One region of the Streptomyces sp. NBC_00009 genome, then DNA from elsewhere that is predicted to be linked to it. Evidence: riboswitches for the same ligand, from Rfam matches in the RefSeq annotation. Region 1 holds a riboswitch; the other holds the start of a gene.
What was found. A riboswitch is a leader RNA that binds a small molecule or an ion and turns the genes downstream of it on or off. The one in region 1 is predicted to bind glycine.
Positions count from the first base shown of each region.

Region 2: another riboswitch for glycine. It lies ahead of gcvT (glycine cleavage system aminomethyltransferase GcvT); the one in region 1 lies ahead of gcvP (aminomethyl-transferring glycine dehydrogenase).

Region 1 covers NZ_CP108312.1:6,890,281-6,893,682, reverse strand. Annotated here, with positions in the region: gene gcvP (aminomethyl-transferring glycine dehydrogenase) at 1-1,188, opposite strand, end outside; glycine riboswitch at 1,373-1,468, opposite strand; gene OHA58_RS31155 (PRC-barrel domain-containing protein) at 1,583-1,966, shown strand; gene OHA58_RS31150 (DNA polymerase IV) at 1,952-3,382, opposite strand.
Region 2 covers NZ_CP108312.1:2,377,396-2,380,797, forward strand. Annotated here, with positions in the region: gene OHA58_RS10450 (enhanced serine sensitivity protein SseB) at 1-387, opposite strand, end outside; gene OHA58_RS10455 (AAA family ATPase) at 497-1,114, opposite strand; glycine riboswitch at 1,312-1,415, shown strand; gene gcvT (glycine cleavage system aminomethyltransferase GcvT) at 1,575-2,705, shown strand; gene gcvH (glycine cleavage system protein GcvH) at 2,798-3,181, shown strand; gene glyA (serine hydroxymethyltransferase) at 3,195-3,402, shown strand, end outside.

The DNA of each region.
Region 1 (3,402 bases):
GGTGTCGAAGTACGCGCCGTGCACGACCTCCACACCGCCGGCCTTGAGGCCCTCGGCGAGCAGCGTCGCGAACCGGTGCGTGCGCCGCGCGATGCCCTTGAGGCCGTCCGGCCCGTGGTAGACGGCGTACATGCCGGCCATGACGGCGAGCAGCACCTGAGCGGTACAGATGTTGCTGGTGGCCTTCTCGCGCCGGATGTGCTGCTCACGGGTCTGCAGCGCGAGGCGGTACGCCTTGTTGCCGTCGGCGTCGACGGAGACGCCCACGAGGCGGCCGGGCAGGCTGCGCGCGAACTTCTCGCGTACGGCCATGTAGCCGGCGTGCGGACCTCCGAAGCCCATGGGGACACCGAAGCGCTGCGTCGTACCGACGGCGATGTCGGCGCCGAGCTCACCGGGCGAGGTCAGCAGCGTGAGGGCGAGCAGGTCGGCGGCGACGGTGACGACGGCGCCCAGCTCGTGGGCCTGCTCGATGACGGGCTTGATGTCGCGGACGGCACCGGAGGCGCCCGGGTACTGGATCAGGACGCCGACGACGCCGCGCTCGGCGACCTCGGCCGGGATGCCCTCGGACAGGTCCGCGACGACGACCTCGACACCGGTCGGCTCGGCACGCGTCCGGATCACGGCGATGGTCTGCGGCAGCGCGTCCGCGTCAACCACGAAGGCGCCGTTCTTGATCTTGCCCATGCGCCGGGACAGCGCCATGGCCTCGGCCGCGGCCGTGCCCTCGTCGAGCAGCGAGGCGCCCGAGGTAGGCAGGCCGGTCAGCTCGGCGACCATCGTCTGGAAGTTGAGCAGCGCCTCGAGCCGGCCCTGCGAGATCTCCGGCTGGTAGGGCGTGTACGCCGTGTACCAGGCCGGATTCTCCATGACGTTGCGCAGTATGACGGGCGGCGTGAACGTGCCGTAGTAGCCCAGTCCGACCATCGAGTCGAGGACCTGGTTGCGGTCGGCGAGGGAGCGGAGCTCTGCGAGCACCTCGGCCTCGGTGCGGGCCCCGGGAAGATCGAGCGCCTCGGCGCTCTTGATCACGTCCGGGACCGCGGCCGCCGTCAGCTCGTCGAGCGAGCCGTACCCGACCTGCGCGAGCATCTTGGCCTGCGCTGCTTCATCCGGACCGATATGGCGCTGCTCGAAGGGGATTCCCTGCTCCAGCTGGGAGAGCGGAATACGGTTGGCGGTCATTGGCGAGGCCTCCTGGTCATTGCGACCTGCGAGGGGCACCACGGCGCGGGTGCCCGGACGGCCTCCCCCTCTGTCATCTCAACCTGAGAGTTTCACCGGCACACCCCACATCACGAAGGGCATGACGACTTTCACCGTCGGTGAGAGCGGAGGCCTGAACGCCCGCCCTGCTTTCCAGAGTGACCTCGTCCGTGCGGTACAGGGGCCTGAGAGATTCCGGGGAGGAGTTGCTCCTTCGGCGCCTCCGGTGTCATCCGGAGGACTCTCCCGCACGGGGTCAGCAGCCATCGCCAGCCTACCAGCGGCAACAACACCCCCAGCCTCGAGTGGCCGCCTTCCCCAATGTGCACTTTGGTAGTGCTTACGGATGAGTTGCGAGCAGCTGGAGGGCCCCGTGCAGACCGATGTCGATCCGCGCAACCTGATCGGCCGCAAGGCGTTCGACCGCAACGGAGCCAAGATCGGGACCGTCGACGAGGTCTATCTCGACGACGCGACCGGTGTCCCCGAGTGGGCGGCGATACGCACTGGCCTGTTCAGCCGGGACGCCTTCGTCCCCCTGGAGCCGAGCGAGCTGGTGGAGGGCACCCTGCGCATCCCCTTCGAACGCTCCCTGATCAAGGACGCCCCCGACTTCGGGGTCGGCCGTCACCTCTCCCCCGAACAGGAGCTCCAGCTCTACCACCACTACGGTCTCGACATCTCGGCCCCGGACGACCCCGAACCCCCTGAGGACCGCGAATTCGGCAAGATCGCCCGCCCGTCAGACGACACCTGACCCGGCATCCGGCTCCCGCGCCGCAAAGCGCCCGGCCCCGCCCTCCACCAGCGGCAGCGGCTCCGCCGGTACGAGCGCGGGGTCGTCGGTCCGGAACGTACGCACCCGCCCCGGCTCCGAGTACGGCGTCTCGAAGCGCACGGTCACCCGCCCGAGCCCGCTGCCCTGCACCCACCCGTGCCCGAACTGCTCGTGCCGCACGTCGTGCCCGGCCACCCAGCGCCGGTCCGCGGCCTCGGCGACCTCTTCGGCAGCCGCCTGCCCCTCGTCCCCCGCACCACCCGCACCTTCCGCCTCGCCCTCACGCTCCCCCTCGGCCGCGTGCGCATCGGCCTCGGCCTGCGCCCGCGCCTGCGCGAACAGGTCCTCCTGCGTGTAGTCGGCCAGGCCTGTTACCCCCACGCCGAGCAGCCGCACCCCGCCCGTCGTGTCCACGGACTCCAGGAGCCGGGCGGCCGCCTCCCGCACCACGGCGGGGTCGTCGGTGGGCCCGCGCAGCGTTTCTGATCTCGTCAGCGTGGAGAAGTCGTAGCGCCGCACCTTGAGGACCACGGTCCGCCCGGACCGCTCCGCCCCCCGCAACCGCTGCACGCACCGCTCCGCAAGCCGCTGCACCTCGGTCCGCACCCGCACCCGGTCGTGGATGTCCACGTCGTACGTGTCCTCGACCGACACCGACTTGGCGTCACGCTCGGCGACCACGGGCCGGTCGTCGTGCGCGAGGGCCATGGCGTACAGCGACGCCCCGTGCGACTTCCCCAGCAGCCGTACGAGCTCGTCCTCGCCTGCCTCGGCGATCTCTTCGACCGTGGTGATCCCGGCACGTCTCAGATGGTCCCCGGTCGCCGGCCCCACGCCGGGCAGCGTGCGCACCGACATGGGCCCGAGCATGGCGCGCTCGGTGCCGGGCACGATCAGCACCAGACCGTCCGGCTTCGCTTCCTCGGAGGCGATCTTCGCCAGCATCTTCGACGCCGCGAGCCCCACCGACCCGGTCAGACCAGTCACGGCCTTGATCTCGTCCCGCAGCCGCTCACCGACGAGCCGCGCCGACGCGGCGTCCCAGGCCGCCTCACCGGCCTCCAGATCGACGAACGCCTCATCGAGGCTCAGCGGCTCCACGAGCGGCGACAACTCCCGCAGCAGCCCCATCACCTGCTCGCTGACCTCCCGGTACAGCTGGAAGCGCGGCACGAGATACGCGGCATTGGGCGCGAGCCTGCGCGCCTGCCCTATAGGCATCGCCGAGTGCACCCCGAACACCCGGGCCTCGTACGAGGCGGTGGCCACCACCCCACGAGGCCCGATCCCGCCCACGACCACGGCTTTCCCGCGCAGACTCGGCTTCGATGCCTGCTCCGCCGAGGCGTAGAAGGCATCCATGTCGAGATGCAGGATCGTGGGCGCGGTTCTCACATGTCCGATGCTGCCCTACG
Region 2 (3,402 bases), 4.5 Mb from region 1:
GGCGACGGCGGGCGGGGGCAGCGGGACGCCGACGGCGCCGTCCGGGTTCACCGCGATGCCGACCTGCGGGGGCAGCCCGCGCGCGAACTCGACGGCCGGCGCGACCGTGCAGCCCATCCGGTCGCCGGCGACCGCGAGGAACTGCTCCTCCGAGCTGAAGACGGGCACATAGGCCTGGCCCTCGATCTCCAGCGTCGGCAGGTCGAGGTTCGGGCTGCCGGGTCCGCCGCCCTGGGGCAGCGGTATCCACACCTGACTGCGTCCGAGGACCTCGACGATCCGGCCGCCCGCCGAGTCGACCCCGAGGGAGGCGGCGAGCACCTCCTCCAGCTCGTTGGCCGGCCACCCGCCGTACGGATGTGCATGAGCCTGCGCCGGAATGTCCATGTGCCTACCACCCGCTCTGGAACCGCTCTGTCTGCGGCCGAACCCTAGCGCGTGCGAATGACACGACACCCTCTGCATCCACACACTCACAGGCGGTCGCGGCATTACGTCAACCGCCCTCGAACGCGATCCCGTTCAGCACATCCGTCGCGTCCCGGTCGAGCAGCACCGCGGACGCGCAGCCCCACGGCAGGTCACCGCGCTCGGCCGACTCCACGAGACCCGCGACCGCGCGGCGGTGCCGGGCGAACGCGTAGCGCGAGACCCCGCGGCCGCGGTCCCGCTGGCCCGCGAGCGCCGTGTCCGCGTCGACGTCGAGCAGCATCAGATGCAGGTCCGCGCCGCGCCGCCCGGCCTCCCTGGCCAGCCAGCGCCGCACCCAAGCCTGGGTGCCGCAGTCGTGCAGGACGACGCTGCCTCCCGAGCGCAGGGCCCGCCGCAGCCCGGCGAAGTGCGCGAGCCGCACGAGCGGGCGGTACACGGCGTACGGGAGGAGCCGGGGCAGTCGGGCCGCCCAGCGGTCACGGGCGTCCTGCGAGTCGATGCGCACGGCTCCCCCGGCGCCGACCACGCGGCGCATCAGCGTGGACTTGCCGCTGCCCGGGAGCCCCGAGACCACGATCAGGTCACCCCGCGCGAAGCCGAGGCGCCTCGGCGTGCGGCCGCCTCTGCCGCGCAGATCCCTGACGACCGGACCGCGCCCCGTCACCGACCCCGGGCGGGGCATCGCACGCTGTCCGACCCCTGCCGCCGCGTACGCACCCGCCGCTGCCTTGTGCACCGTGATCGTCCTCCCCGTTCCGGTCACGCCACCCTTGCCCGCCAAGTGTAAAGAGACGGTAATGCCGTACAAGTGGTTCCCCCGTACGGTCGGCATGCAATGATGTGCCCGCCAAGAGCACAACCAACTGCATACCGGCCGCTTGAATCCGCGCGGGAGAGCTCCCCGGACGCCTACGCGTCCCCGGGGGCGCCGAAGGAGCAAGTTCCTCCCTTGAATCTCTCAGGCCCCGTACCGCGCGGGCGAGGCATATCTGAAAAGCGGGCGGCCCTCGGCCGCTCCACCCAAGGTGCAAGCCGCGACCACCAGTACGTGTGGCGCCGGCGAACCTCTCAGGTTCCGATGACAGATGGGGAGGAAGACCATCGCCCTCGTCTGTCATGCCTGGGATCCTGGAGCACCACTCATGAGCAACACCCCCCGTAAGACCGCCCTCGACGCACTGCACCGCTCGCTGGGCGCGACGATGACCGACTTCGCGGGCTGGGACATGCCGCTGCGGTACGGCAGCGAGCGCGACGAGCACATCGCGGTCCGCACCAAGGCGGGCCTCTTCGACCTGTCGCACATGGGCGAGATCACCGTCACCGGGCCGCAGGCCGTCGACCTCCTCGACCACGCCCTCGTCGGCAACATGTCCACGATCGGCCCCGGCCGCGCCCGCTACACCATGATCTGCCAGGAGGACGGCGGGATCGTCGACGACCTGATCGTCTACCGCCTGGGCGAGACCGAGGCCGGTCTTCCTCAATACATGGTCGTCGCCAACGCCGGCAACGCCCAGATCGTCCTCGACGCCATCACCGAGCGCGCCGCTGGTTTCGACGCCGAGGTCCGCGACGACCGCGACGCCTACGCGCTCATCGCCGTGCAGGGCCCCGAGTCCCCCGGCATCCTGAAGTCCGTCACGGACGCCGACCTGGACGGCCTCAAGTACTACGCGGGCCTGCCCGGCACCGTCGCCGGCGTCCCGGCCCTCATCGCCCGCACCGGCTACACCGGCGAGGACGGCTTCGAGCTGTTCGTCGCCCCGGAGCACGCCGAGAAGCTGTGGCAGGCGCTGACCGACGCGGGCGCGCCGGTCGGGCTCGTCCCCGCCGGCCTCTCCTGCCGCGACACGCTCCGCCTGGAGGCGGGTATGCCGCTGTACGGGCACGAGCTGACCACGGCGCTGACGCCGTTCGACGCCGGTCTCGGCCGGGTCGTGAAGTTCGAGAAGACCGGCGACTTCGTCGGGCGCACGGCGCTGCAGGCCTCCGCCGAGCGCGCCGAGACCGCCCCGCCGCGCAAGCTCGTCGGCCTGATCGCCGAGGGCCGCCGCGTGCCGCGCGCCGGGATGTCCGTGGTCGCCGGCGGCCAGGTGATCGGCGAGGTCACCTCCGGCGCCCCCTCCCCCACGCTCGGCAAGCCGATCGCCATCGCCTACGTCGACGCGGCGCACGCCGCCCCCGGCACCGAGGGCGTCGGCGTGGACATCCGCGGCGCCCACGAGCCGTACGAGGTCGTGGCGCTGCCGTTCTACAAGCGCCAGAAGTAGCCCGACCAGTCCTCACGGGGGCCGCCGGAAGTAACCCAGCGCACACCCCTCTCGTTCCGCAGCACCCATTCGCGTACAGGAGAATTCAGATCATGAGCAACCCCCAGCAGCTGCGCTACAGCAAGGAGCACGAGTGGCTGTCGGGCGCCGAGGACGGCGTCTCGACGGTCGGCATCACCGAGTTCGCGGCCAACGCGCTCGGCGATGTCGTCTACGCCCAGCTCCCCGAGGTCGGTGACACGGTGACCGCGGGCGAGACCTGCGGCGAACTCGAGTCGACCAAGTCCGTCAGCGACCTGTACTCCCCGGTCACCGGCGAGGTCGTCGAGGCGAACCAGGACGTCGTGGACGACCCGGCGCTGGTGAACTCCGCCCCGTTCGAGGGCGGCTGGCTGTTCAAGGTCCGCATCTCGGAAGAGCCGAAGGACCTGCTCTCCGCGGACGAGTACGACGCGTTCTCCGGCTCCGGCAACTAGGGACACCACGACCATGTCGCTCATGAACACCCCCCTGCACGAGCTCGACCCGGACGTCGCCGCCGCGGTCGACGCCGAGCTGCACCGTCAGCAGTCCACCCTCGAGATGATCGCGTCGGAGAACTTCGCTCCGGTCGCCGTCATGGAGGCGCAGGGCTCGGTCCTGACCAACAAGTACGCCGAGGGATACCCCGGCCGGCGCTACTACGGCGGCTGCGAGC